Regions from separate parts of the Streptomyces sp. NPDC025793 genome, predicted to be linked through region 2. Evidence: predicted binding sites of a transcription regulator. Region 2 holds the regulator's gene; each other region holds the start of a gene.
The links. The regulator HrcA, encoded in region 2, represses chaperone genes, less so after heat shock. The targets are predictions, from matches to a motif close to TTNGCACTCNGNNNNNCNGAGTGCNAA.

Region 1 (9,627 bases), on a different contig from region 2:
CACCACGATCCCCACCGACCGGAAGATCGTCTTCCTCACCATCGACGACGGCTCGGAGAAGGACCCCCGCTTCCTGCGCATGATGCGGGACCTGAAGATCCCGTACACCGCCTTCCTCAGCAACTACCTGGTGAAGGACGACTACGGCTACTTCCGCACCATGCAGGCCGAGGGCCACACCCTCGACAACCACACCCTGCACCACCCCTACCTGCCGGGCCTGTCCTACGAGGACCAGAAGGCCGAGATCTGCGGCATGCAGGAGATCATGAAGAAGCAGTTCGGCAAGGCGCCCACCGTCATGCGCTTCCCGTACGGCAACTACAACCAGGACAGCCTGCGCGCCGCCAAGGCCTGCGGCATCAGGTACGCGCCGATCTGGAACGAGGAGGTGTACGTCGACCACTGGGAGTACCGCGAGGACGACCAGAAGCTGCGCCGCGGCGACATCGTTCTCACCCACTTCCGCGGCCGCTCCGAGTGGAACGGCACGATGGTCGACGACATGCGCCGCTTCCTGAACAAGGTCACCCGCGAGGGCTACGCCGTGGCCCGCCTGGAGGACTACCTGTGACGCGCGGGAGGAGCCTCTGGGCCCCGCCCCACCGGCGAACTCCCGTGCCCGGCCCTGTACCCGGCCCTGTGCCCGGCGGTGCCCCCGCCCGCCGCGCGCGCCGGGCGCTGAGCGCCGCCCTCCTCCTCCCCGCGCTCCTCTTCACGGGCTGCGCGCAGTCCGTCGACCCCATCGAACGCCTCGGTCGCAAGGCCGCCGAAGAGGTCCGGCCGCACGCCCCGCACGGCCCCGCCACGGACCGGCGCTACCGCCGCTGGGGCCTCACCGAGCCCCTCGCCCGCCCGCCCCGGCCGGACGCCCGCACCCTCGCCCTGAGCCCGCACAGCGCCGGACGCTCCCTGCCCCGGGTCATGGACCACGTCCCCACCCGTGACCCGGTCGTCTTCCTCACCTACGACGACGGCGCCGACAAGGACCCCCGCTTCGTCGACATGGTCCGCGAACTGCGGCTGCCGGTCAGCATGTTCCTCACCGACAGCGTGGCCGGCCCCCGGTACGACCACTTCGCCCGGCTGCACGCGCTGGGCGCCGGCATCCAGAACCACACCCTCGACCACCGTGTCCTGGCCGGACTGCCGTACGCGAGCCAGCGCGCCGAGATCTGCGGCCAGCAGGACCGCCTCCAGTCCCGGCTCGGCCTGCGCCCCCGCCTCTTCCGCCCGCCCTACGGCTCGTACGACACGACCACCCTGCGCGCCGCCACCGACTGCGGCATCTCCGCGTTCGTCCTGTGGCGCGCCGCCATGACCCCGGCCGACCTGGCCTACAGCCGGGGCGAGCACCGCCTTCGCCCCGGTGACATCGTCCTGGTCGGGCCGGACGAGACGACGGGCCGGACCCTGCGGGACCGCACGATCAGGGTGCTGCGCAGGGCCCAGCAGCGGGGGCTGACGGTGGGGCGGCTGGAGGACTACCTGTAGCCGCTCCCGGAGGCGCTCCCGGAGGGCCGTCCCGGACCTTCGTCCGGCCGACGCGCCGCACGGATTAGCAGTCCGCTTGACCGAGTGCTAATCGCGGTCATAGTCTCGGCTCTGGCACTCGACGCGTGAGAGTGCCAAACACGCGACGGGCAGGTCCGGCACCCGCGACGACGGATCCACCTGGTCGCCACCTCAGACAGTTAACCCCGTGAGATCTCCGAAGGGGGAGGTCGGATCGTGACGACCACCAGCTCCAAGGTTGCCATCAAGCCGCTTGAGGACCGCATCGTGGTCCAGCCGCTCGACGCCGAGCAGACCACCGCCTCTGGCCTGGTCATCCCGGACACCGCGAAGGAGAAGCCCCAGGAGGGCGCCGTCCTCGCCGTGGGTCCGGGCCGCTTCGAGAACGGCGAGCGCCTTCCGCTCGACGTCAAGGTCGGCGACGTCGTCCTGTACAGCAAGTACGGCGGCACCGAGGTGAAGTACAACGGCGAGGAGTTCCTCGTCCTCTCGGCTCGCGACGTGCTCGCGATCATCGAGAAGTAATCACTTCGAGCATTCCTTTGCTCCTGAGCTGCGCCCCTGGCCCCCGCGACCGATAAGAAGCCGGGCGCCCGGGGCGCAGCTTTTTTCACCCACAGATTTCCGAGAGGGCTTCCGCTGTCATGGCGAAGATTCTGAAGTTCGACGAGGACGCCCGTCGCGCCCTTGAGCGCGGCGTCAACAAGCTGGCCGACACGGTGAAGGTGACGATCGGCCCCAAGGGCCGCAACGTCGTCATCGACAAGAAGTTCGGCGCCCCCACCATCACCAACGACGGTGTCACGATCGCCCGCGAGGTCGAGATCGAGGACCCGTACGAGAACCTCGGCGCGCAGCTGGTGAAGGAGGTGGCGACCAAGACCAACGACATCGCGGGTGACGGCACCACCACCGCCACCGTGCTCGCCCAGGCGCTGGTGCGCGAGGGCCTGAAGAACGTCGCCGCCGGCGCCTCCCCGGCCTCCCTGAAGAAGGGCATCGACGCCGCCGTCAAGGCCGTCTCCGACGAGCTGCTGGCCACGGCCCGCCCGATCGACGAGAAGTCCGACATCGCGGCCGTCGCCGCGCTGTCCGCCCAGGACCAGCAGGTCGGCGAGCTGATCGCCGAGGCGATGGACAAGGTCGGCAAGGACGGTGTCATCACCGTCGAGGAGTCCAACACCTTCGGTCTGGAGCTGGACTTCACCGAGGGCATGGCCTTCGACAAGGGCTACCTGTCGCCGTACTTCGTGACGGACCAGGAGCGCATGGAGGCCGTCCTGGAGGACCCCTACATCCTCATCAACCAGGGCAAGATCTCCTCCATCCAGGACATGCTGCCGCTGCTGGAGAAGGTCATCCAGGCCGGCGCGTCCAAGCCGCTGCTGATCATCGCCGAGGACGTCGAGGGCGAGGCCCTGTCGACCCTGGTCGTCAACAAGATCCGCGGCACCTTCAACGCGGTCGCGGTCAAGGCCCCCGGCTTCGGCGACCGCCGCAAGGCGATGCTCCAGGACATGGCCGTCCTCACGGGCGCCACCGTCATCTCCGAGGAGGTCGGCCTCAAGCTCGACCAGGCCGGCCTGGACGTGCTGGGCTCCGCCCGCCGCGTGACGGTCACCAAGGACGACACCACCATCGTCGACGGCTCCGGCAAGACCGAGGACGTCCACGGCCGTGTCGCCCAGATCAAGGCCGAGATCGAGAACACCGACTCCGACTGGGACCGCGAGAAGCTCCAGGAGCGCCTCGCGAAGCTGGCCGGCGGCGTGTGCGTGATCAAGGTCGGCGCCGCCACCGAGGTGGAGCTGAAGGAGAAGAAGCACCGTCTGGAGGACGCCATCTCCGCGACCCGCGCCGCGGTCGAGGAGGGCATCGTCTCCGGTGGTGGCTCCGCCCTGGTCCACGCCTCCAAGGTCCTGGAGGGCAACCTCGACAAGACCGGCGACGAGGCCACCGGTGTCGCGGTCGTCCGCAACGCCGTGGTCGAGCCGCTGCGCTGGATCGGCGAGAACGCCGGCCAGGAGGGCTACGTCATCGTCTCCAAGGTCAAGGACCTGGAGAAGGGGCAGGGCTACAACGCCGCCACCGGCGAGTACGGCGACCTGGTCAAGGCCGGCGTCATCGACCCGGTGAAGGTCACCCGCTCCGCCCTGGAGAACGCCGCCTCCATCGCCTCCCTGCTGCTCACGACCGAGACCCTGGTCGTCGAGAAGAAGGAAGAGGAGCCGGAGGCCGCGGGCCACGGTCACAGCCACGGCCACGCCCACTGAGGCAAGCACCCGTCAGCGAAGGCCCGGCACCCCGGAAGGGGAGCCGGGCCTTCGCCCTGTCCGCCGCCGCGCGGGGCTACTGCTCCAACTCGTCCAGCGCGCCCAGCTGCTGCATCAGCCCCAGTGTGTCGTGCTGCCACCAGGTCTCGGCGATCTTCCCGTCGGAGCGGAACCGGAACAGCGTCGTCCCGCTCATGACGACCTGCCGCCCGGTCGGCGCGATCCCCAGGAACTCGCCCTTGTGCGTGGCCTTCCCGGTCCAGCGCGCGCAGGCCCGCTCGTCCTGCACGAGCAGGTCCTCGATCGTGAACGTGAGGTCGAAGCCCGCGCGCCACATCCGGACCTCGGCGCGGAAGTTGTCCAGCCCCAGGGTGTCCTGCGGGTTGATCGGGTCGTGGCTGTGGATGTCCTCGTCCAACAGGTCGTTGAGCGGTGGCAGTTCACCCGGAGCCGTCAGCGCCGCGAAGAACCGCCGCACGGTCTCCTCGGCCGGCCGGTCGTCCCGTACGACGTCCAGGTCCGTGAACGTCGGCATCCCGTCGCACAGGGCGAGGATCCCCTGGAAGACCCGGTCGGTCTCCGGGAGGTTCGAGTTCCGCATCGCCTCCTCGTACGACGGGAACTCCACGAACTCCACGACGTGCGACGCGTCCGAGCGGTCCTTGCCGACCAGCGCGTGCGTCGCCGTCCGCCGTCCCTTGGTCTGCGCGACCCAGTCGTCCATGAGCCGGTTCATCTCGTCCAGCCGGCTCGTCCTGCACTCGATGAGTTGTACGAAGGTCATGACGCCGCCTCCCGGCCCCCCTGGCCCGGTTTCCGTCACGCCCATTTTCGCCCCGTTCTCACACCGGGGCGACGGCGTCGTCCGTGCTCGCCCCGGGGCTACTGCGGCCCGTACTTGCGCCCCGTCTTCGAGGTGATCCCGCCCAGCAGCGCCCGGGGCGTGACCTTCACCAGGCCCATCAGCGCCTTGTACCTCGGGTCGGGGATCGACAGCGACCTGCCGCGCGCCAGATCGGCCAGGGCCGCCGCGACCAGCTTGTCGGCGTCCAGCCACATCCAGCCCGGGATGTTGTCCGTGCCCATCCCGGCCCGCTCGTGGAACTCGGTGCGCACGAAGCCGGGGCACAGGGCCATCAGCCGCACCCCGCTGCCGGCCAGGTCCCTGGCCGCGCCCTGGGTGAACTGCACGACCCAGGCCTTGGAGGCGCCGTAGGTGCCGCGCGGCACGAAGGCGGCCACGGAGGCGACGTTGACGATCCCGCCCCGGTGCCGCTCGCGCATCGCCCCGGCCGCCGCCGACGTCAGCCGGAGCACCGCCTCGCAGTGCACCTTGAGCATCTTCAGCTCGTCGGCCATGGACACGTCGAGGTAGCGTCCCTTGTTGCCGAAGCCGGCGTTGTTGACCAGCAGGTCGACCGGGTGCTTCCGGTCGCCCAGCCGGTCCGCCACCGACTCGATGCCCTTGTCCTCGGACAGGTCGGCACTCAGCACCTCGACCTCGATGCCGTGCCGGTCGTGCAACTCGGTGGCCTGCTCGCGCAGCCGCTTGGCGTCCCGCGCCACCAGGACGAGGTCATGCCCTTCCGCCGCCAGCCGCCGCGCGAACGCGGCGCCGATCCCCGCGGTCGATCCCGTAATCAGAGCCGTTGTCATGGCCCAAGGGTAGTGACCCGGACCGACAGCCTCCGCTGCCGCGGGCCCCGTGCGGGAACCGGGGTGACAGCCGCTCAGCCCCGCTGCTGCGCCACGTACTTGCGCGCCTGCGCCAGGGCCTCCGAGTGCAGCGCGCCGCCCGCCGCGAGCAGCCGCGGCAGCAGCTCCCGCTCGGTGGTGGTCGCGCGGAACTCCATCGCCGCCGTCACCCCGTGGTCCGGGCGGTGCACGATCTCGACCGGATCGCCCGAGCGGATCTCACCCGGTTCGATCACCCGGAGGTAGGCCCCCGTCACGGCCTTCCGGGTGAATCTCCTGACCCAGCTGCGCTCGCCCAGATGGCCCTGGAACGTACGGCACGGAATCCGGCCCGAGGTCACCTCCAGGACCAGCTCGGCGCCGACCCGCCAGCGCTCGCCGACCAGCGCCCCGGAGACGTCCAGCCCGCGCGTCGTCAGGTTCTCCCCGAAGCAACCGTTGGCCAAAGATCTGCCGAGTTCGCGCTCCCAGTCGTCGAGGTCCTCGCGGGCGAACGCGTACACCGCCTGCTCGTCCCCGCCGTGATGGCGCAGGTCGCACACGGCGTCCCCGGCGAGCCCGCTCGCGCCGGTCCCCTTGGGGCCCGGCGCCGCCACCCGCACCGGACCGTCGGCCGGCTTCTTGTCGATGCCCGTCACGCCCTGCGCCTGGTCCGTGTACGGCACCGGCTGCGGGCGGCCCAGATTGACCGTGAGGACTTTCATGCACATACGGTACGGGAGGTCATCTCAAAGCGTCGAGCGAATATCAGGTGCGATCTCCAAGCGGGGCTTATACTCGGAGGGTGATAGAGGCCCGCCATCTCCGTGTCCTGCGCGCCGTCGCCACCACCGGTTCCTTCTCGGCGGCGGGGCGCGAACTGGGCTGCACCCAGCCCGCCGTCAGCCAGCAGATGAAGGCCCTGGAGACCTCGGTCGGCACCCCGCTCCTGGTCCGCACCGGCCGCGAGATGCGCCTGACCCAGGCCGGCGAGGCCCTCGTCCGGCACGCCTCCGGCATCCTCGCCGGGCTCACCGCCGCCGAGGAGGAGGTCGCCGCCATCGCCGGCCTGCGCGCCGGCCGGGTCCGGCTGGTCTCCTTCCCGAGCGGCAGCTCCACCCTGGTCCCCACCGCACTGGCCGCCCTGCGCGCCGCCCACCCCGGCACCCGCGTCTCCCTGGAGGAGGCCGAGCCCCCGAAGTCGGTCGCGCTGCTCCGCGAGGGCGACTGCGACCTGGCCCTGGCCTTCCGCTACGCCGGCGCGGCCGCCGCCGAGGACTGGGACGACCTCGTCGTACGGCCCCTGCTGACGGACCGGCTGGTCGCGCTCGTGCCCGAGCGGCACCACCTCGCGCGCGCGGAGAGCGTCGCCATCGGCGAGTTGGCCCACGAACCCTGGATCGCGGGCTGCCCGCGCTGCCGGGGCCAGCTGGTCGAGGTGTGCGAGGGGGCCGGCTTCACCCCGCGCATCGACTTCGCCACCGACGACTACCCGGCGGTCGTCGGTCTGGTCGGCGCGGGCCTCGGCGTGGCCGTACTGCCGCAGCTCGCGGTGGAGTCGGTCCGGCCGAGGGGTGTGCGCACGGTCCGGCTGGAGCCGGCGGTACGGCGCGAGATCGTCGCCCTCACACTGCCCGACCTGGCCCAGGTGCCGGCCGTGGCGGCGACCCTGGAGCAACTGGCCCGTGTGTCCCTGCGCGCACAGGGGCACACACAGGGGCACGAGGGCACGCCCGCGCGTGCGTAAGCGGCGCGGCGGCACCGGTCACGGGCACACGCGTGTGTGCCCGGAATAGTTGAAGAAACGTTCCTTCAATGACTCGGGGCGGTGTTCCCGCTGGTGGTCGACGCCGACACCAGGCGGTTGCGAGCCCGCCCCATCAACTCTTCACGCTCGTCCTCGGTCAGGCCGCCCCACACGCCGTACGGCTCGCGCACCGCCAGCGCATGCGCCGCGCACTCCGCACGGACAGGGCACCTCATGCAGACCTCCTTGGCCGAGTTCTCGCGAGCGCTCCGAGCCGCCCCGCGCTCACCCTCCGGGTGGAAGAAGAGCGAGCTGTCCACCCCGCGGCAGGCAGCCAGCAGCTGCCAGTCCCACAGGTCAGCGTTCGGTCCGGGAAGGCGGGAGAAATCTGCCATTACGTGACCCCTTGTAGCCGTTCTGGGCGGATACGGTGCCAACGACCGTACATCTCCGGTCTAAGGAGATGAAAATATGACTCATTGCGAATCTAGCCTCGGACATCCCGAAACGGGAAGAAAAGCGGCCGAATGGGGCATGGGTTGTGATGAAAAGTTGAGGGTCTGTTGGTCGTGTCTGCACCGTGTCGAGACCCTCACGTAGAGTGCCGATGACGGTATGCAGCCCCGTAACTCTTTCGAGTGACCGTCGTTGAGAGTGCGGAGGCGGTTGAGAACACCGGCACTCGGGCAGGCGTCCGGGGCGGTCGACCGCACAGGTGACGATTCCGTACCAGCCTGGAGGCTCAAGGTGACGCGCATCAGCTGCGGAGGGCGGTCATGACTTCCGTCCTCGTCTGCGACGACTCCCCGCTTGCCCGAGAAGCGCTGCGCCGCGCGGTCGCGACCGTGCCCGGTGTCGAGCGCGTGACGACGGCGGCCAACGGCGAGGAAGTCCTCCGCCGCTGGGGCGCCGACCGCTCCGATCTCATCCTGATGGATGTCCGCATGCCCGGCCTGGGCGGTGTGGAAACCGTGCGCCGGCTGCTGTCGGCGGACCCGGGCGCGCGCATCATCATGCTCACCGTCGCCGAGGATCTCGACGGCGTGGCCCTCGCGGTCGCCGCCGGCGCCCGCGGGTATCTGCACAAGGACGCCTCGCGCGCCGAGCTGCGCGCCACGGTGACGCAGGCGCTGGCCGACCCGACCTGGCGGCTGGCCCCGCGCCGGCTCCGCTCGGCCGAGATGGGCGCCGCGCCCACGCTCACCGCGCGCGAGATCCAGGTCCTGGAGGGCATGAGCCACGGCCGCTCCAACGCGGAGATCGGGCGCGAGCTGTTCCTCTCCGAGGACACGGTCAAGACGCACGCGCGCCGCCTGTTCAAGAAGCTCGGCGCCTCGGACCGGGCCCACGCCGTGGCGCTCGGCTTCCGCTGGGGACTGGTCCGGTAGCCGGTGCCCGGCCCCACGGGGCCGGGCGGGACCGGTCGGCCCCGGGCGGTTCGCCCGAGGCCGGCGACGGCCCCGCCGCCCCGGGCAGTCGCCGCGCGCCCCCGGGACTTGGCTCGCGCCCCGGGAGCGCTCGTGAACGCCCCGGATGCGCGTCCCGGCCGCCCCGAGGAGTTGCTGTGAGGTGCCGTCACAGGGTGGACCCGGTCACATTCGGGGGCATCTGCGCCGACTCGTCGGCACGGCGTTCCCTCGTGTGCGGGACCGTGATCGCGCGCCGTGCGCCGGGTGCTGTCACACGCCGGTCCGCAGGAGCGGTGTCGTCCGGCAAGGCCCAGGTCGGCGGGGTTCGCCGGTCTGGAGCGGAGCGGTCACGGCCGGTGCCGTGCGGGGTGGTTCGGGGTGCGGGCGCGCGGGTGGCGTGCCCCGGGCGTACGACCTCACCGGACATCTCTGCGAGTGGCGCGCAAGGCAGCACGCCGTACGCGCGACGCTCGTTTCGGCGCGGATGCCGCATCCTTGAGATGTGGAGTCTCTCGGGGACGAGTCGGTCGAGCGGAAGGGGAGGGCGCAGGAGATGAGTGCCGGCGCACCTGCTCATAACGCTTCGGTGCACAACCACGAGCACAATGCGACGGACCGGACGGCCGCAAGGCACCATGGACCGATGCGCGACGACGATGCGGGCACGGCCCAGGGGGCGATCGGTGCGCTCGTGCATCGTGCCGTCGACGGGGACGAGCAGGCCACGCACGATCTGCTCGCCCATGTCCACCCCCTCGCGCTGCGCTACTGCCGCACCCGGCTGTCCCGGCTGCCGGGCGACGCGCGTCACTTCGTCGAGGACCTCGCCCAGGAGGTCTGCGTCGCGGTCCTGTTGGCCCTGCCGCGCTACCGCGACACCGGCCGCCCCTTCGAGGCGTTCGTCTTCGCCATCGCCTCGCACAAGGTGGCCGACCTCCAGCGCGCGGCGATGCGCCACCCGGGCTCCACGGTCGTCCCCTCGGACGAGATGCCGGAGCGCCCCGACGAC
Region 2 (9,627 bases):
CTCATCGAACTGGGTCTTCAGCCCGAGCAGCGGGTGGCCCTCGCGGCCTCCACCCGCGTCGAGTGGATCCTCTCCGACCTAGGCATCCTGTGCGCGGGCGGTGCGACGACCACGGTCTACCCGCAGACCAACGCCGACGAGTCGGCCTTCATCCTCTCCGACTCCGAGAGCCGGGTGCTCATCGCCGAGGACGCGGCGCAGGTCGCCAAGGCCGTCGAGAAGCGCGCCGAGCTGCCCGAGCTGACCAAGGTCGTCGTCATCGACCCGGCCGGCGTCGAGACGGACGACTGGGTGATCACCCTCGCCGAGCTGGAGCTGCGCGGCGCCGCCCATCTGGAGAAGCACCCCGAGCTGATCAAGGAGCGGGTCGGCGCGATCACCGGGGACCAGCTCGCCACCCTCATCTACACCTCCGGCACCACCGGCCGCCCCAAGGGCGTGCGCCTGCCGCACGACAACTGGTCGTACATGGCGAAGGCCATCGCCGCGACCGGCCTGGTCACCATCGACGACGTGCAGTACCTGTGGCTGCCGCTCGCGCACGTCTTCGGCAAGGTGCTCACCTCCGGACAGATCGAGGTCGGGCACGTCACCGCCGTGGACGGCCGGGTCGACAAGATCATCGAGAACCTTCCGGTGGTGCAGCCGACGTACATGGCGGCCGTGCCGCGCATCTTCGAGAAGGTCTACAACGGCGTCGCCGCCAAGGCCCGCGGGGGCGGCCCGGCCAAGTACAAGATCTTCCAGTGGGCCGCCGAGGTCTCCCGCGAGTACGCCAAGGTCACCCAGGACAACTTCCGCCGCACCGGCACCCACTCGGCGCCCTTCGCCCTCGCCGCCAAGCACAAGGTCGCCGACACCCTCGTCTACGCCAAGCTCCGCGAGGCCTTCGGCGGCCGGCTGCGCGCCTGTGTCTCCGGCGCCTCCGCGCTCGCGCCCGAGATCGGCTACTTCTTCGCCGGCGCCGGCATCCACATCCTGGAGGGCTACGGCCTCACCGAGTCCTCCGCGGCCTCCTTCGTCAACCCCGGCGAGGCCTACCGCACCGGCACGGTCGGCAAGCCGCTGCCCGGCACGGAGGTCCGCATCGCCGAGGACGGCGAGATCCTGCTGCGCGGCCCCGGCATCATGCAGGGCTACCACAACCTGCCCGACAAGACCTCCGAGGTGCTGGAGTCCGACGGCTGGTTCCACACCGGCGACATCGGCGAGCTGTCCCCCGACGGCTATCTGCGCATCACCGACCGCAAGAAGGACCTCATCAAGACCTCCGGCGGCAAGTACGTCGCCCCGGCCGAGGTCGAGGGCCAGTTCAAGGGCGTGTGCCCGTACGTCTCCAACATCCTGGTGCACGGCGCCGACCGGAACTACTGCACCGCCCTCATCGCCCTCGACGAGATCGCGATCCTGGACTGGGCGAAGGAGAACGGGCTGGAGGGACGGTCGTACGCCGACATCGTCGCCGCGCCGCAGACGGTCGAGATGGTCGACGGGTACGTGCGGGAGCTCAACGCGGGGCTCCAGAAGTGGCAGACGATCAAGAAGTTCCGGCTGCTGCCGAGGGATCTCGACGTGGAGCACGGCGAGATCACGCCGAGCCTGAAGCTGAAGCGGCCGGTGGTGGAGAGGGAGTACAAGGCCCTCATCGACGAGATGTACGCCGGGACGAGGGAGAAGTAGCGCGTGGTTCCCCGCGCCCCCGGGAGTTTGCGCTCCACCTTGTTCAAAAGTGGCCCTCTTCTGGCCACTTCGATAACTGAGCGCTTCTGATCGCCCCCTGTCTGTCACCCTGGCCGCATGGACATGGCGGCCATACCCACGCAACGGGAGAGCGGGCCACGGGCCAGGGAGGCACGGGGGCGGGCGGCGCTGCCCGGGAGTGCGCTGGCGCCCGGGGCGGCGCGGGCGCTGGTGCGGGCCGCGCTCGCCGACGAGCCGGGCGTGGCGCCGCGGCTCGCCGACGACGCCATGGCCGTCGTCAGCGAGCTGGTGACCAACGCCGTCGTGCACGCCGGTACGGACGTCGAGGTCGAGTGGCGGCTGGAGGAGAGCGGCGCGCTCACCGTGGAGGTGTGCGACCGGCACCCCTCGCGCGCCCCGCGGGACCCCCTCGGCGGCGAGGCGCCGTACGACGCCCACGAGTACGGGCGCGGGCTGCGGCTGGTCGCCACGCTCGCCGAGTCCTGGGGCGTCACCTACCGCGTCGGCGCCAAGACCGTCTGGGCGCGGCTGCCCCCGGGCGGCGTCGGCGAGCCGGACGGACCGGCCCCGGGCGCCGCCCTGGCGGTCGCCGAGGAGCTGGCCCCGCAGCCGCTGCGGGCCGACAGGGAGGGCGAGTGGCTCGGCCGGGGCGCGCTGTCCTTCCTCGCCGAGGCCTCCGACCTGCTCGCGGGACAGCTGGACGAGTCCCTGGTCACCGCGCTCACCGGCCAGCTCATCGTGCCCCGGCTCGCCGACTGGTGCGCGGTGTGGCTGGAGGACGAGGCGAGCGCGCGCGGCGGCATCGGCGGCGGACCCGCCCGGGTCTGGCACACCTGCGAGGGCCATGTCGAGGAGCTGCACCGCACCCTGGAGAAGGAGCCGCCCGCCCCGCGCGAGGGGCTGCGCTCGGGCCCCGAGCCGTACCCCTGGCCCGGCGACGCGCTCGGCCCGCGCGGCGCCGAGGGCACGGCGCTGGCGTACCGGCTGATCGCGGGCGGCCGGCCGCTCGGCACGCTGGTCATCGGCCGGTCCGGCCCCGCCGCCTTCCCCGACGAGGTCACCGGCCTCGTGGAGGACCTGGGCCGCCGGGTGGCGCTCGCCATCGGCGCGGCCCGCCAGTACGCCCGCCAGGCCACCATCAGCGCCGTGCTCCAGCGCGGGCTGCTGCCCGGCGCGGTCGCCCAGATCCCCGGGATGAGCAGCGCGCTCGTGTACGAGCCGTGCGACAAGGGCGGCCCCAGCGGCGACTTCTACGACCTGTTCCCGGCGGGCGACGGCCGCTGGTGCTTCGCCATCGGCGACGTCCAGGGCAAGGGCCCCGAGGCGGCCGTCGTGATCGGCCTCGCCCGGCCCTGGCTGCGCCTGCTCGCCCGCGAGGGCTACCGGGTCGCCGACGTCCTCGACCGCCTCAACCAGCTCCTCCTGGACGACGCCACCGAGGCCGCCGACGCCGCCGCCCGCGCCCTGGTCGCGGTGGGCGGCCGCCCCGTGGCCCCCGGGGACGGCCCGCAGACCCGCTTCCTCTCCCTCCTCTACGGCGAGCTGACGCCGCACGCGGACGGGGTCCGCTGCACGCTCGCCTCCGCCGGCCACCCGCTGCCGCTCGTCCTGTGCCCCGACGGCACGGTGCGTACGGCGGCCCGCCCGCAGACCCTGCTCGGCGTGATCGAGGACGAGACCTACACCAGCGAGACCCTCGACCTGCGGCCCGGCGACAGCCTGCTGTGCGTCACCGACGGGGTGACCGAGCGGCGCTCCGGCTCCCGCCAGTTCGACGACGGCGACGGACTCGCCCGCGCCCTGTCCGGCTGCGCGGGCCTGGACGCCGAGCTGATCGCGGAGACGATCCGCCGCCTGGTGCACGACTTCGGCGGCGGCCAGCCCGAGGACGATCTGGCGCTGCTCGTCCTCCAGGCGGAGTGACGCCCGGGGTGCTGGACAATGGGGACATGCCTTCCGCACTCCCCGACGGCGAGCCCGTCCCCGCCGACGGCGCGCTGCCCGCGTCCGCGCTCGCCGGGGCCGCCGACCGCCCGCTGGGCTTCTACCTGCACGTGCCGTACTGCGCCACCCGCTGCGGCTACTGCGACTTCAACACCTACACCGCGACCGAGCTGCGCGGCACGGGCGGCGTGCTGGCGTCCCGTGACAACTACGCGCAGACGCTGACGGACGAGATCCGCCTCGCCCGCAAGGTGCTCGGCGACGACCCCCGGGAGGTCCGCACGGTCTTCGTCGGGGGCGGTACGCCGACGCTGCTGGCCGCCGACGATCTCGTCCGGATGCTGGGCGCCATCCGCGACGAGTTCGGCCTGGCGCCGGACGCGGAGGTGACGACGGAGGCGAACCCGGAGTCGGTCGACCCGGCCTATCTCGCGACCCTCCGCGAGGGCGGCTTCAACCGCATCTCCTTCGGCATGCAGAGCGCGAGGCAGCACGTGCTGAAGATCCTGGACCGGACCCACACCCCCGGCCGCCCCGAGGCCTGCGTGGCGGAGGCGAGGGCGGCGGGCTTCGAGCACGTCAACCTCGACCTGATCTACGGCACGCCGGGCGAGAGCGACGACGACTGGCGGGCGTCGCTCCGGGCGGCGCTGGGCGCGGGCCCGGACCACATCAGCGCGTACGCCCTGATCGTCGAGGAGGGCACCCAGCTCGCCCGCCGGATCCGCCGGGGCGAGATCCCGATGACCGACGACGACGTCCACGCCGACCGCTATCTGATCGCCGAGGAACTGCTGTCCGCGGCGGGCTTCGACTGGTACGAGGTCTCCAACTGGGCCACCTCGGAAGCCGGGCGCTGCCTGCACAACGAGCTGTACTGGCGCGGCGCCGACTGGTGGGGCGCGGGCCCGGGGGCGCACTCGCACGTGGGCGGCGTGCGCTGGTGGAACGTCAAGCACCCGGGCGCCTACGCGGCGGCCCTGGCCTCCGGCCGCTCACCGGGCGCCGGGCGCGAGCTGCTCTCCGACGAGGACCGGCGGGTCGAGCGCGTCCTGCTGGAGCTGCGCCTGCGGGAGGGCGTGCCGCTGTCCCTGCTGAAGCGGGAGGGACTGGCGGCTTCCCGGCGCGCGCTGGGGGAGAGCCTCCTGGAGTCGGGGCCGTACGACGAGGGGCGCGCCGTGCTGACGCTGCGGGGGCGGTTGCTGGCGGACGCGGTGGTGCGGGACCTGGTCGACTGAGACCGCACCGAGGCACGAGGCGCCCGCGTTCGGCTACGCGGGCGCCGTGACGAAGTCGATCAGCTCCTCCACCCGCCCCAGCAGCTCCGGCTCCAGGTCCTTGTAGGAGCCCACCCGCTTCAGGATCGCCTGCCACACCGCGCCGGTGTTGTCCGACGGCCAGCCCAGGGCGCGGCACACGCCCGTCTTCCAGTCCTGGCCGCGGGGGACCCGGGGCCACTCGGCGATGCCCAGGGCGGCCGGCTTCACGGCCTCCCAGATGTCGATGTACGGGTGGCCGACGACCAGCGCGTGCTCGCTCGTCACGGACTCGGCGATGCGCCATTCCTTCGTGCCGGGGACCAGGTGGTCCACCAGGACGCCCAGGCGGGCGTCGGGCCCGGGAGCGAACTCCGCGACGACCGACGGCAGATCGTCCACGCCCTCCAGGTACTCCACCACCACGCCCTCGACGCGCAGGTCGTCGCCCCAGACCTTCTCGACCAGTTCGGCGTCGTGCCGGCCCTCGACGTAGACGCGGCCGGCGCGGGCCACGCGCGCGCGTGCGCCGGGCACGGCGACCGAGCCGGAGGCCGTACGGGTGGGCCGTACCGGACCGCGCGACGACGACGGCCGTACGAGCGTGACCACCCTGCCCTCCAGCAGGAAACCGCGCGGCTCCAGCGGGAAGACACGGTGCTTGCCGAAGCGGTCCTCCAGGGTCACCGTGCCCGCCTCGCAGCGGATCACCGCCCCGCAGAACCCGGTGCCGGGCTCCTCCACCACCAGACCCGGCTCCGCCGCCACTTCCGGCACGGGCGGGGACTTCTTCCACGGCGGGGTCAGATCGGCGGAGTACTGGCGCATTCGAGTGACGATAGGAGAAGTCGCGGACCAGCGCCTACGACACGCCGAAGCGGGCCGCCAGCCGATCGCGCTGCCGTCGTACGAACGCCGCGTCCACCACCGCTCCGTGACCCGGCACGTACAGAGCGTCCGCACCGCCCAGCGCCAGCAGCCGGTCGAGCGCGGCGGGCCAGCGGGTCGGGACCGCGTCCGGGCCCGCCTGAGGCTCGCCGGACTCCTCGACCAGGTCGCCGCAGAAGACCACCTCACGGTCGCCGGGGACCAGGACCGCCAGGTCGTTCGCGGTGTGGCCGGGGCCCACGTTGGCCAGCAGGACCTGGCGGCCGGCGCCCAGGTCCAGGGTCCACTCGCCCGAGACCTGGTGGGCGGGCGGGACCAGCGCGTCCGTCGCCTCGTCGGCGTCGGCGACCGGCAGGCCGTTCCTGATCGCGTCCAGGCGCAGTTCCTCCCGCTCGTGGGCGAACACCGCGTCCGCACCCACCGCCGCGTACACCCGCGCCCCGGCGAACGCCGGGACCCCGAAGACATGGTCGAAATGGGGGTGGGTGAGCGCGAGATGGGTCACACGGCGGCCGGCCAGTTCCTCGGCCTGCCCCCGCAGCCGCGCGCCTTCGGCCAGACTCGACCCGGCGTCCACCAAGAGCGCCGTACCCTCGCCGAGGACCAGCCCCACCGTGCAGTCCCAGCCCGGCAGCCGGCACCGCCCGACCCCGGCGGCCAGCCGTTCCCACCCCAGCTCTTCCCAAGTCACGGTCATACCGCGACGCTAGCCGTACGACGCGTGGCGAGCGCACCGACCTTGCCCCGGGTGTACCGGACAGTCGTACACTGGGGCCGGGAAAGGGCTGGCACTCGTATGGGAAGAGTGCCAGGAGGCCGACCCCGACGGACGAACGGGGCGAGGGGACGACGTGCTGGAGGTGCGCGCGCATGCTGAGTGAACGCAGGCTCCAGGTGCTGCGCGCGATCGTCCAGGACTACGTCGGGACGGAGGAGCCGGTCGGCTCCAAGGCGCTGACCGAGCGGCACAACCTCGGGGTCTCCCCGGCGACCGTCCGCAACGACATGGCGGCCCTGGAGGACGAGGGCTTCATCGCGCAGCCGCACACCAGCGCCGGGCGGATTCCGACCGACAAGGGCTATCGGCTGTTCGTCGACAAGCTCGCCGGTGTCAAGCCGATGACGGCTCCGGAACGGCGGGCCATCCAGAACTTCCTGGGGGGCGCCGTCGATCTCGACGACGTCGTGGCCCGTACCGTACGGCTGCTCGCGCAGCTCACGCGGCAGGTCGCCGTCGTGCAGTACCCGTCTTTGACCCGGTCCACCGTCCGCCACGTCGAGCTGCTCTCGCTCGCGCCCGCGCGCGTGATGCTCGTGCTGATCACGGACACCGGCCGGGTCGAGCAGCGGATGGTCGACTGTCCGGCGCCGTTCGGCGAGGCCTCGCTGGCGGATCTGCGGGCGCGGCTCAACAGCCGGGTCGCGGGGCGCCGGTTCACGGACGTGCCGACGCTGGTCGAGGATCTTCCGGACGCCTTCGATCCGGAGGACCGCGGTACGGTCTCCACGGTGCTCTCCACTCTTCTGGAGACACTCGTGGAGGAGAACGAGGAGCGGCTGATGATCGGCGGCACCGCCAATCTCACCCGCTTCGGACATGACTTTCCCCTCACGATCCGGCCCGTCCTGGAGGCCCTTGAGGAGCAGGTCGTGCTCCTCAAACTCCTTGGCGAGGCGAAGGATCCGGGCGTGACCGTGCGTATCGGTCACGAGAACGCACACGAGGGACTCAACTCCACGTCCGTCGTGTCGGTGGGCTACGGTTCGGGCGGCGAGGCGGTTGCCAAGCTCGGCGTGGTCGGACCGACCCGCATGGACTACCCGGGAACGATGGGAGCGGTACGCGCAGTGGCACGGTACGTCGGACAGATCCTGGCGGAGTCGTAAGTGGCCACGGACTACTACGCCGTTCTCGGCGTGCGCCGCGACGCGTCGCAGGATGAGATCAAGAAGGCGTTCCGTCGGCTCGCGCGCGAGCTGCACCCGGACGTCAACCCGGATCCGAAGACCCAGGAGCGGTTCAAGGAGATCAACGCCGCTTACGAGGTGCTGTCGGACCCGCAGAAGAAGCAGGTCTACGACCTCGGCGGCGACCCGCTCTCGCAGAGCGGCGGCGCGGGCGCGGGCGGCTTCGGCGCCGGTGGCTTCGGCAACTTCTCCGACATCATGGACGCGTTCTTCGGTACGGCGTCGCAGCGCGGGCCGCGCTCGCGCACCCGGCGCGGCCAGGACGCGATGATCCGCATCGAGGTCGAGCTGAACGAGGCGGCCTTCGGGACCACCAAGGACATCCAGGTCGACACGGCGGTCGTCTGCAACACCTGCAACGGCGAGGGCGCGGCGCCCGGTACGACCGCCCAGACGTGTGACATGTGCCGCGGCCGCGGCGAGGTCTCGCAGGTCACCCGGTCCTTCCTGGGCCAGGTCATGACCTCGCGCCCCTGCCCCCAGTGCCAGGGCTTCGGCACCGTCGTGCCGACCCCGTGCCCGGAGTGCGCGGGCGACGGCCGGGTCCGCTCCCGGCGCACGCTGACCGTCAAGATCCCGGCGGGTGTCGACAACGGCACCCGGATCCAGCTCGCCGGCGAGGGCGAGGTCGGCCCCGGCGGCGGTCCGGCCGGCGACCTGTACGTCGAGATCCACGAGCTGCCCCACTCGACCTTCCAGCGGCGCGGCGACGACCTGCACTGCACGGTCACGATCCCGATGACCGCGGCCTCGCTCGGCACCAAGGTGCCGCTGGAGACCCTGGACGGCATGGAGGAGGTCGACATCCGGCCGGGCACCCAGTCCGGCCAGTCGATCCCGCTGCATGGCCGCGGCGTCACGCATCTGCGCGGCGGCGGCCGGGGTGACCTGATCGTGCATGTCGAGGTCACGACCCCGACCAAGCTGGACCCCGAGCAGGAGCGACTGCTGCGCGAGCTGGCCAAGCTGCGCGGCGAGGAGCGTCCGCAGGGGCAGTTCCAGCCGGGTCAGCAGGGGCTGTTCTCGCGGCTGAAGGACGCGTTCAACGGTCGCTGACGCGAGCTGCCGGGCGGCCGGGGGGGCGGGGGGTGGCCCCCGGGCAGGCACAGTCAGCCGGGTCAGCAGGGGCTGTTCTCGCGGCTGAAGGACGCGTTCAACGGTCGCTGAGCCCGGGGGGACCAGGGGCGTACGGGCTGCTCGGACCACCCGTATGCCCCTGTCCTATGCCGTGGGAAGCCCGGTTTCGGACTTGTTCGGAGGACGTGACAACATGCGGTCATGTCCTCCGCGCTGACCGATCTCCTCCCCCACCCGATCGTGCAGGCCCCCATGGCGGGCGGCGTCTCCGTCCCGCAGCTCGTCGCCGCCGTCTCCGAGGCCGGTGGCCTCGGGTTCCTCGCCGCCGGTTACAAGACCGCCGACGGGATGTACCAGGAGATCAAACAGCTGCGAGGGCTCACGAGCCGCCCCTTCGGCGTGAACGTGTTCCTGCCGCAGCCCGAGCTGTCCGAATCGGGCGCCGTGGAGGTCTACGCGCATCAGCTGGCCGGCGAGGCCGCCTGGTACGAGACCGAGTTGGGCGACCCCGACAGCGGCCGGGACGACGGCTACGACGCCAAGCTCGCCGTACTCCTCGACAACCCGGTGCCGGTGGTCTCGTTCCACTTCGGCGTGCCGGGCCGGGACGTGCTCGACCGGCTGCGCCGGGCCGGCACCGTCACCCTGGTCACCGCCACCACCGCCGAGGAGGCACGCGCGGTCGAGCGGGCCGGGGCGGACGCGGTGATCGCGCAGGGCGTGGAGGCCGGCGGCCACCAGGGCACGCACCGGGACCTGCCCGAGAACGACGGCTCCGGCATCGGTCTGCTGT
Region 3 (9,627 bases), on a different contig from region 2:
GCGGCGGTCGCCGCGGCCGTGAAGCAGAACATCGGCCAGGCCGTCGCCCCCAACGGCGACCCCTCCGGCGTCCTCACCCGGCTCCAGGCGACGGCCACGGCGGCGGACAGCAGCGCCAGGAACTGAGCGCTACGGTGACTCCATGGAACTGGGCACCCGGGAAAAGTCGATCCTCGCCCTGGAGCGCCGGAGCTTCGCCGGCCCCGGCGCGAAGGAACGGGCCATCCGCGAGGAACTCGACCTGGCCCCGGTCCGCTACTACCAACTCCTGAACGCCCTCCTGGACGACGAGCGCGCCCTGGCCCACGACCCGGTGACGGTCAACCGCCTGCGCCGAGTCCGCGACCAGCACCGCTCGTCCCGCTGACTCTGCCCACCCTCCCCCACGCTCGGCTGCGCTCGCGCGGGGGACCCCCGTCCCGACTCGGTCGGCCGAGAGGTGAGGGACGGGGAGCGCCCCCGAAGGGACGCGGGGCCGTGTCTGACATGCGGTACGCCGCGTGGGCGCGACCGGCCACGACGGACCCGTGGTCGCGTGCGGTCCCGGCAGGCTCGGCGGGTGGGCGAGGCGGGGTGCCTCTCCGGCCGACCGAGTCGGGTGGGCGAGGCGGGGTTCAGGGGCGGAGCCCCTGGCGGGGTCTGGGGCGGAGTCCCAGGAGTGAGGGCGGGCCGAGCTGGATAGTGTCGGTCCATGGACCCTCTGCCGACCCCGCAGACCCAGCTCGGCCGGGACGGACTCGCCGCTCTGCTCGCGAAGCCGCGCACCGCGATCGTCGGTCTCGACTTCGACGGCACCCTCGCCCCCATCGTCGCCGACCCCGAGCAGGCCCGCGCCCACCCCGACGCCGTACCGGCCCTCGCCCGGCTCGCCCCCAAGGTCGCCTCCATCGCCGTGATCACCGGCCGCCCCGCCGGCGTCGCCGTCCGCTACGGCGGCTTCGCCGGTGTCCCGGGACTGGACCACCTCACCGTCCTCGGCCACTACGGCGCCGAACGCTGGGACGCCGTCACCGGCACGGTCACCGCCCCCGCCCCGCACCCCGGCGTCGCCGCCGTCCGCGCCGAGCTGCCCGGCGTCCTGGACCGCGCCGGCGCCTGGCCCGGCACCTGGATCGAGGAGAAGGGGCGGGCCGTCGCCGTGCACACCCGCCGCGCCGCCGACCCGGAGTCCGCCTTCGAGGCCCTGCGTGCCCCCCTCACCGACCTCGCCGCCCGCCACGGCCTGGTCGTCGAACCCGGCCGCCTGGTCCTGGAACTGCGCCCGCCCGGCATGGACAAGGGCGTCGCCCTCGCCGAGCACGTCCGCAGGACCGGCGCCGGCCCGGTCCTCTACGCCGGCGACGACCTCGGCGACCTGCCCGCCTACGCCACCGTCGAACGCCTCCGCGCCGACGGCGTCCCCGGCCTCCTGGTGTGCAGCGGCAGCACGGAGGTCACGGAACTGGCGGAGCGGGCCGACATGGTCGTCGACGGCCCCGCCGGTGTCGTACACCTGCTGCGCGCCCTCGCCGATCAGCTGGGCGCCGATCAGCCGGGCTGAAGCTCCTCCAGCGCCCGCAGCTGGTCCATGAACCACTGGGCCGGAGGCAGCGCGGTGGCCGCCGCCGCCAGTCGCTTGGCGCGCTCCGCCCGCTCCTCCGGCCGCAGCGACAGCGCCTCGTGCAGGGCGCGCGCGGTCTCCAGCACGTCGTAGGGGTTCACCGTGAACGCGTCCGCGCGCAGCTCCTCGTACGCCCCGGCCTCCCGCGACAGCACCAGCGCGCAGCCCTCCTCGGAGAGCACCGGCACCTCCTTGGCGACCAGGTTCATGCCGTCCCGGATGGGGTTGACCAGAGCCACGTCGGCGAGGCGGTACGCGGCCAGCGAGCGCGCGAAGTCGTCCTTGACGTGGAGTACGACCGGGGTCCAACCGGGCGTCCCGTAGCGGGAGTTGATGTCGTCCGCGACCCGCCGCACCTCGGCCGTGTAGTCCCGGTACACCGCGAGGTCCTGCCGGGACGGGTACGCGAACGCCACGTGGACGACGTTCTCGCGCCACTCGGGGTGGTCGTCCAGCAGCTGCCGGTAGGCCAGCAGCCCGCGCACGATGTTCTTGGACAGCTCGGTGCGGTCGACGCGCACGATGGTCCTGCGCCCCGCGCCGATCTCCGCCCGCAGCGCGGCCATCCGTTCGGTCACGTCCGGCCGGTGCGCCCGCTCGCGCAGGAAGTCCGCGTCCGCGCCGAGCCCGTGCACCCCGATCGCCGTACCCGAGAGGCTGTCCGGACCCAGCACCGCCGTGCAGCACGCCGTGAACGCGTCCGCCCAGCGCCGGGTCAGGAAGGCCGTCCGGTCCGCGCCCAGCATGCCGTGCAGCAGCGCGGCGGCGATGTCGTCGGGCAGCAGGCGGAAGTAGTCCGGCGGCGCCCAGGGAGTGTGCGAGAAGTGGCCGATGCGCAGGTCGGGGCGGAGCGCGCGGAGCATGCCGGGCGCGAGGCACAGGTGGTAGTCCTGCACCAGCACGGCCGCCCCCTCGGCGGCCTCCTCGGCCAGCGCCTCGGCGAACGCGCGGTTGTAGGCCTCGTACGACGCCCACTGCCGGTGGAACTCCGCGTCGAAGACCGGTTCCAGCGGGGTCTGGTACAGCATGTGGTGGACGAACCAGAGCACGGAGTTCGCGATGCCGTTGTACGCGTCGGCGTGCACGGCCGGGTCGACGTCCAGCATCCGCACCCGCTGCCCGCCGGTGTCCTCGGCCGGCAGCAGCCCGCCGCCCGCCCGCCGTACGGCCTCCCGGTCGCCGTCGCCGAGCGCCGCGCACACCCATACGGCGCGGGCGTCCGGGCCGATGGCCGACAGCCCCGAGACCAGCCCCCCGCCGCCCCGCCTGGCCCGCAGCGAACCGCCCTCGCCGTCCGCGTCGAGCGTGTACGAAACCGGGCCGCGATTGGACGCGACCAACACCTCGGCACCGTGCGTGGAAGCCATGGTCCTCAACCTAGCCCGGCCCGGAAACGCTCAAACGTACGGCCACGTCCGACGCCCCGCCCGTATACGAAGTCCGGCGAAGTCACGCCACCCGGCGCTCGGCGTACTCCGCGATCTCCGTCATCGGCGGCCGTTCCTCCGTGTCCACGGAGTACGTCCGTGGCGCGAAGCCGTCCTCGTCCCGCTCGAACTGGGTCAGGGCGGGGCGGATCAGATGGCCGCGGGCCAGCCGGAGCTGGGCGGTGCGGTAGATCGCGGCGGCCATCCGGCCGAGCGCCTGCCCGTCCTGGTGCCGGTGCTTGCGGACCCCGACGTCCACCTGGGCGAGGGCGTCCAGGCCCACCAGGTGCAGCGCGTCCACCAGCATGCCCAGCTCCACGCCGTAGCCGACGGGGAAGGGGAGCTGTTCCAGCAGGCTGCGCCGGGCCGCGTACTCGCCGCCCAGCGGCTGCACGAAGCCGGCCAACTGCGGCCAGTGCATGTTGAGCAGTGGGCGGGCCATCAGCTCGGTGACCCGGCCGCCCTGCCCGGCGGCACCGGCGAGCGGGCGGTCGTACATGGCCTTCACCAGCGAGATCCCGGGGTCGGTGAGGAGCGGGCCGACGATGCCGGAGACGAAGTCGGCGGAGAACTCGCGCAGGTCCGCGTCGACGAAGCAGATGATGTCGCCGCGGGTCACGAGGAGCGAGCGCCACAGGACCTCGCCCTTGCCGGGAACGGGCGGGATGCGCGGCAGGATCGCGTCACGGTGGACGACCCGGGCGCCCGCGGCGGCGGCGACCTCGGAGGTGCGGTCGGTGGAGCCGGAGTCGACGACGACGAGCTCGTCGACGAGCGGGACCCGCTCCATCAGCTCGCGGCGGATGACCGCGACGATGTCGCCGACGGTCTCCTCCTCGTCGAGCGCGGGCAGCACGACGCTGATCGTCTGTCCCGTGCGCTGCTTGGCGGCCAGTATCCGCTGGAGCGGGCGATCGGTCACGGACCAGGAGCGGGTGGCCAGCCAGCGCTCTACTTCTTCCAGCACGCTCTGCGGCTCCTCACTGTTCGTGATCACAGGTGGTGACTGTGTGATCCATCTCGCGGTTCGGACGACTATCTCAACTGTCCTGGCCTTCGGTTACAGTCTTGAACAACGCCGGTGACCATCGCATGTCGGGGGCGCGGGCGCGCACGACTCGTGCGTACAACTGCTCATACAACCGCATACCGCTCATCCAGAGGGGCAGAGGGACACGGCCCGATGAAGCCCCGGCAACCCTCCAGTCGGTTCTTGGCACGTTGACGTGGCGAGGCTCCCGGCTAGGGAAGGTGCCAAATCCGTCTCACGGCGAGATGCGTCGTGAGGAAGATGAGGAGAAAGGGCCTCGCCTCCATGGCTGTGCAGACAGTTGCAAGCACCTCCACCTCCCCCGTCGACCTCGGTCCGGCCGCGGCCCTCAGCTGTCGCGAGTGCGGTCACCGTGTCCCGCTCGGCCCGGTCTTCGCGTGCGAGGAGTGTTTCGGCCCGCTGGAGATCGCCTACGACTTCTCGGCCTACGACACCGAGGAACTGCGGGCCCGCATCGAGGCCGGACCCGCGAACATCTGGCGGTACGCCCCCCTGCTGCCCGTCCCGGCCGACGTGGCGGACAAGCCGAACATCAACCCCGGCTGGACCAAGCTCGTCAAGGCCGACAACCTCGCCCGTGAACTGGGCGTCACCGGCGGCCTGTTCGTCAAGGACGACTCCGGCAACCCGACGCACTCCTTCAAGGACCGCGTCGTCGCCCAGGCCCTGGAGGCCGCCCGCGCCTTCGGCTTCACCACCCTGTCCTGCTCCTCCACGGGCAACCTGGCCGGTGCCGTCGGCGCCGCCGCCGCCCGCGCCGGCTTCCGCTCCTGCGTGTTCATCCCGCACGACCTGGAGCAGGGCAAGGTCGTCATGGCCGCGGTCTACGGCGGCGAACTCGTCGGCATCGAGGGCAACTACGACGACGTGAACCGCTTCTGCTCCGAGCTGATCGGCGACCCGGCCGGCGAGGGCTGGGGCTTCGTCAACGTCAACCTGCGGCCGTACTACGCCGAGGGCTCCAAGACGCTGGCGTACGAGATCTGCGAGCAGCTCGGCTGGCGGCTGCCGGACCAGATCGTGATCCCGATCGCCTCCGGCTCCCAGCTGACGAAGATCGACAAGGGTCTCCAGGAGCTCATCAAGCTCGGGCTGGTCGAGGACAGGCCGTACAAGATCTTCGGCGCCCAGGCCGAGGGCTGCTCGCCGGTGTCGACCGCGTACAAGGCCGGGCACGACGTGGTCCGCCCCCAGAAGCCGAACACCATCGCCAAGTCCCTCGCCATCGGCAACCCGGCCGACGGGCCGTACGTGCTGGACATCGCCCGCCGCACCGGCGGTGCGGTGGAGGACGTGACGGACGAGGAAGTCGTCGACGCGATCAAGCTGCTGGCCCGCACCGAGGGCATCTTCGCCGAGACGGCGGGCGGTGTGACGGTCGGCGTCACCCGCAAGCTGGTCAAGGCCGGCGTCCTGGACCCGACGAAGACCACGGTCGTCCTCAACACCGGCGACGGCCTGAAGACCCTCGACGCGGTGGCCGGCACGGGTCTCACCGCCACCATCCGTCCGACCCTGGACTCCTTCCGAGAGGCTGGCCTCGCATGAGCGTGACCGTTCGCATCCCCACCATCCTGCGCACCTACACCGGCGGCCAGGCCGAGGTCGCCGCCGAGGGCGCGACCCTCGCCCAGGTCATCGAGGACCTGGAGAAGAACCACACCGGGATCGCCGCCCGCGTCCTGGACGACCAGGGCAAGCTGCGCCGGTTCGTGAACGTGTACGTCAATGACGACGACGTGCGCTTCGAGCAGGGCCTGGAAACCGCGACCCCGGACGGCGCCGGAGTCTCCATCATTCCGGCGGTCGCCGGCGGCTGATCATTACCGTCGGTAATCTCGGTTACCGATTGTTCATCGAATGGCCTCCCCCGTGAGAGAAACGGAGGGGGCCATTCAGTGTGATTGAGCGCGGTACAGTTGGGGAACGCGTTCCGGACCTGAAGGTCGCGGTCCCGGATTTCGCACCGCGAGCCCGATAAGAAGTAGCCAAACTATGCGGGCTTTCTGCGGCTTTTGTTCCACTTTGTACGGCCCGACTTGCCCTGTATTCGGCCGTATTTTAGGCAGATTCCGGACCGTCGTCGTCCAGATTTCTCGTCCGATTGACCTGTTGCAGACGGCAGTTGGACAGATACATTCAGCCGCGGTCGACGCGTTCCGGCGCACGCCCCCGACCGATGGGGGGTGAGGTCTGACCCGGGTCCGCGAAGTGTGGATCTGTGCAAGGGCCAGTAATAGGGGAGTTAGGCATGGCTCAGGGCACCGTCAAGTGGTTCAACGCGGAGAAGGGGTACGGCTTCATCGCGGTCGACGGTGGTGCGGACGTCTTCGTCCATTACAGCGCCATTCAGATGGACGGCTACCGCACCCTGGAAGAGGGGCAGCGGGTGGAGTTCGAGATCTCGCAGGGCCAGAAGGGCCCGCAGGCCGACATGGTTCGCCTCAGCGCCTGAACGTTTCTTGTCCGAAGGGCCTGCACCTCGCGAGGGGTGCGGGCCCTTCGCCGTGCCCGGCTGCCCCGTTCCGCCGCGCCCGGATCCTCTGTTCGCGGGCGGCTGAGCGCGCGCCCCGACCCCCGAAGGCGCTTGCACTCGACAGGGGCGAGTGCTAATCATTGGCGTTAGCACTCTGAAGGTGAGAGTGACAAAGAAGGACCGGGTCGGTGAGGCCCGCAGGCCACGTGGGGCAAGGAACCACAGGCCGGCGAGCCGTCCGTCGCGGGCGCGGGCGCGGTCCGAAGGAATCACCCCCAGTCCTGGAGGGACCACTTCACATGGCCAAGATCATCGCGTTCGACGAGGAGGCGCGGCGCGGCCTCGAGCGCGGCATGAACCAGCTCGCGGACGCCGTCAAGGTGACGCTCGGCCCCAAGGGCCGCAACGTCGTCCTCGAGAAGAAGTGGGGCGCCCCCACGATCACCAACGATGGTGTCTCCATCGCCAAGGAGATCGAGCTCGAGGACCCGTACGAGAAGATCGGCGCCGAGCTGGTCAAGGAAGTCGCCAAGAAGACGGACGACGTCGCCGGTGACGGTACGACCACCGCGACCGTGCTCGCCCAGGCCCTGGTCAAGGAAGGCCTGCGCAACGTCGCCGCCGGTGCCAACCCGATGGCCCTGAAGCGCGGTATCGAGAAGGCCGTCGAGGCCGTCTCCGCCGCCCTGCTGGAGCAGGCGAAGGACGTAGAGACCAAGGAGCAGATCGCCTCCACCGCGTCCATCTCCGCCGCCGACACCCAGATCGGCGAGCTCATCGCCGAGGCCATGGACAAGGTCGGCAAGGAAGGCGTCATCACCGTCGAGGAGAGCAACACCTTCGGTCTGGAGCTTGAGCTCACCGAGGGCATGCGCTTCGACAAGGGCTACATCTCGGCCTACTTCGCGACCGACATGGAGCGCATGGAGGCGGCGCTGGAGGACCCGTACATCCTCATCGCCAACTCCAAGATCTCCTCGGTCAAGGACCTGCTCCCGCTCCTGGAGAAGGTCATGCAGTCGGGCAAGCCGCTGCTGATCATCGCCGAGGACGTCGAGGGCGAGGCCCTGTCGACCCTGGTCGTCAACAAGATCCGCGGCACCTTCAAGTCCGTCGCCGTCAAGGCCCCGGGCTTCGGCGACCGCCGCAAGGCCATGCTCGGCGACATCGCCATCCTCACGGGTGGCGAGGTCATCTCCGAGGAGGTCGGCCTCAAGCTGGAGAACGCGACCCTGGACCTCCTGGGCCGCGCCCGCAAGGTCGTCATCACCAAGGACGAGACCACCATCGTCGACGGCGCCGGCTCCTCGGAGCAGGTGGGCGGCCGCGTGAACCAGATCCGCGCCGAGATCGAGAACAGCGACTCGGACTACGACCGCGAGAAGCTCCAGGAGCGCCTGGCCAAGCTCGCGGGCGGCGTCGCGGTCATCAAGGCCGGTGCCGCCACCGAGGTGGAGCTCAAGGAGCGCAAGCACCGCATCGAGGACGCCGTGCGCAACGCCAAGGCGGCCGTCGAGGAGGGCATCGTCGCCGGTGGTGGCGTGGCCCTGCTGCAGGCCTCCTCGGTCTTCGAGAAGCTGGACCTGGAGGGTGACGAGGCGACCGGCGCCAACGCCGTGAAGCTCGCGCTGGAGGCCCCGCTGAAGCAGATCGCCGCCAACGGTGGCCTTGAGGGCGGCGTCGTCGTGGAGAAGGTGCGCAACCTGGCCGTCGGCCACGGTCTGAACGCCGCCACGGGCGAATACGTCGACATGATCGCCGAGGGCATCATCGACCCGGCGAAGGTGACGCGTTCCGCGCTGCAGAACGCGGCCTCCATCGCCGCGCTGTTCCTCACCACCGAGGCCGTCATCGCCGACAAGCCGGAGAAGGCCGCCGCGGCCGCTCCGGGCGGCATGCCGGGCGGTGACATGGACTTCTGATCGACCTGACGGTTGATCGCCTGTCCTTCGGACCGAGGGCGGCACTTCCAGCTTCCGGCTGGGGGTGCCGCCCTCGGGCGTTCTCGGTCGGCGTAGTCCTTCAGCTTCTCGGCGTCGCGGTCGCGGGAGGTGATGTCCACGGCCATGAGAGCGCCGTCGGTTTCGACCGCTCCCCGTGCCCCCTGAAGTGTCCTTCCGGCGCGAGGAAGCCGTCCGTACGGGCGCGGCGCCTGCGGTAGGCCTCGGCTTTCACGCCCTGCTCGGGCACGAGGTTCAGCTCGGGACGCTGCTGCATGCACTGACGGAGCAGCCACATGAAGATCTCGCCGTGGTTGCCGTCCGGCATGTCCACGGACGGTGTCCGCATCCGCTCCAACCCGAGCACCTCGGGCACGGTGCTCGGTCCCTGCTGCACCGGCGAACGCCTGGCGCTCGTTGTGGCGCGAACAGCGCGCCGCGCCTAGGCCTTCGGCGTGACCGCCGACAGCGTGTCGCCCGGGGTCAGTCTGTTGTAGAGCCAGACGGCGTCCTTGGGGTCGAGGCCGATCCAGCTGCCGGTTCGGGCGCTGCAGGCGAGGGAGCCGACGTGGATGAAGTTCCGGTCGGTGTCGCGGAGTTCGACCACGTACGGTCCCGCCACCTTGCAGGAAGCCTCGGGGAGTTGACCGACGGAGCCCCGGCTGAGGTCGAGTTTCGCGGCGACGGTCAGCGGGCCGGCGGCCACGAGGGTCGGAAAACCCGAGGTGATGGGCATGACCCGGCCGTCGATCGTCAGGGTCTGCTTGCCCAGGTTCACCGTTCCGGCGATCGCGATCCCCGACGGGGTCGCGGTCGGGGGCGGGCCGGGAAAAGAGGAGGAGGGGGAAGGGGAGAGGGAGGGGGACGGGAGGCGGGGAGCGGTGGCGGCCGGGGGCTGACGGTGTTCCGGAGTGCCACCCGTCTTCAGGGACACGGCGAATGCCGCCAGGGCGAGGGCCGTGGCGCCCGCGCCGAGGGCGAGGGCCGTGCGACGGCGGCGGCTCCGGCGGACGGCGCGGCGGCGGATCCCGGCGGCGGAGACGGGTGGCTGGGTTTCGTTCGCCGTGGCCAACTTGTGGAGTGTGGTGGCCAGTTCATGCGCGGTGAGGTCATCCGACACGGCGGCCCTCCTT

Region 1: groES (co-chaperone GroES) is a predicted target of HrcA. The motif match lies at 1,559-1,585, and genes of this name have one in related genera.
Region 3: groL (chaperonin GroEL) is a predicted target of HrcA. The motif match lies at 6,701-6,727, and genes of this name have one in related genera.

What each region holds. Positions count from the first base shown of each region.
Region 1 is NZ_JBVHMR010000016.1:26,198-35,824, forward strand. Features, by position in the region: gene ACZ4MF_RS27610 (polysaccharide deacetylase family protein) at 1-574, shown strand, start outside; gene ACZ4MF_RS27615 (polysaccharide deacetylase family protein) at 643-1,494, shown strand; gene groES (co-chaperone GroES) at 1,732-2,040, shown strand; gene groL (chaperonin GroEL) at 2,160-3,788, shown strand; gene ACZ4MF_RS27630 (ester cyclase) at 3,865-4,572, opposite strand; gene ACZ4MF_RS27635 (SDR family NAD(P)-dependent oxidoreductase) at 4,671-5,444, opposite strand; gene ACZ4MF_RS27640 (MOSC domain-containing protein) at 5,519-6,187, opposite strand; gene ACZ4MF_RS27645 (LysR family transcriptional regulator) at 6,268-7,209, shown strand; gene ACZ4MF_RS27650 (WhiB family transcriptional regulator) at 7,275-7,604, opposite strand; gene ACZ4MF_RS27655 (response regulator transcription factor) at 7,986-8,597, shown strand; gene ACZ4MF_RS27660 (sigma-70 family RNA polymerase sigma factor) at 9,262-9,627, shown strand, end outside.
Region 2 is NZ_JBVHMR010000027.1:64,702-74,328, reverse strand. Features, by position in the region: gene ACZ4MF_RS35260 (AMP-dependent synthetase/ligase) at 1-1,680, shown strand, start outside; gene ACZ4MF_RS35255 (SpoIIE family protein phosphatase) at 1,804-3,624, shown strand; gene hemW (radical SAM family heme chaperone HemW) at 3,651-4,883, shown strand; gene ACZ4MF_RS35245 (DUF3097 domain-containing protein) at 4,917-5,729, opposite strand; gene ACZ4MF_RS35240 (MBL fold metallo-hydrolase) at 5,764-6,486, opposite strand; gene hrcA (heat-inducible transcriptional repressor HrcA) at 6,660-7,676, shown strand; gene dnaJ (molecular chaperone DnaJ) at 7,677-8,813, shown strand; gene ACZ4MF_RS35225 (nitronate monooxygenase) at 9,036-9,627, shown strand, end outside.
Region 3 is NZ_JBVHMR010000003.1:421,327-430,953, reverse strand. Features, by position in the region: gene ACZ4MF_RS09465 (extracellular solute-binding protein) at 1-126, shown strand, start outside; gene ACZ4MF_RS09460 (DUF3263 domain-containing protein) at 143-367, shown strand; gene otsB (trehalose-phosphatase) at 692-1,540, shown strand; gene ACZ4MF_RS09450 (alpha,alpha-trehalose-phosphate synthase (UDP-forming)) at 1,528-2,967, opposite strand; gene ACZ4MF_RS09445 (glucosyl-3-phosphoglycerate synthase) at 3,050-3,994, opposite strand; SAM riboswitch class I at 4,178-4,325, shown strand; gene thrC (threonine synthase) at 4,343-5,626, shown strand; gene ACZ4MF_RS09435 (MoaD/ThiS family protein) at 5,623-5,898, shown strand; gene ACZ4MF_RS09430 (cold-shock protein) at 6,330-6,533, shown strand; gene groL (chaperonin GroEL) at 6,854-8,476, shown strand; gene ACZ4MF_RS09420 (hypothetical protein) at 8,577-8,891, opposite strand; gene ACZ4MF_RS09415 (L,D-transpeptidase) at 8,937-9,614, opposite strand; gene ACZ4MF_RS09410 (SigE family RNA polymerase sigma factor) at 9,604-9,627, opposite strand, start outside.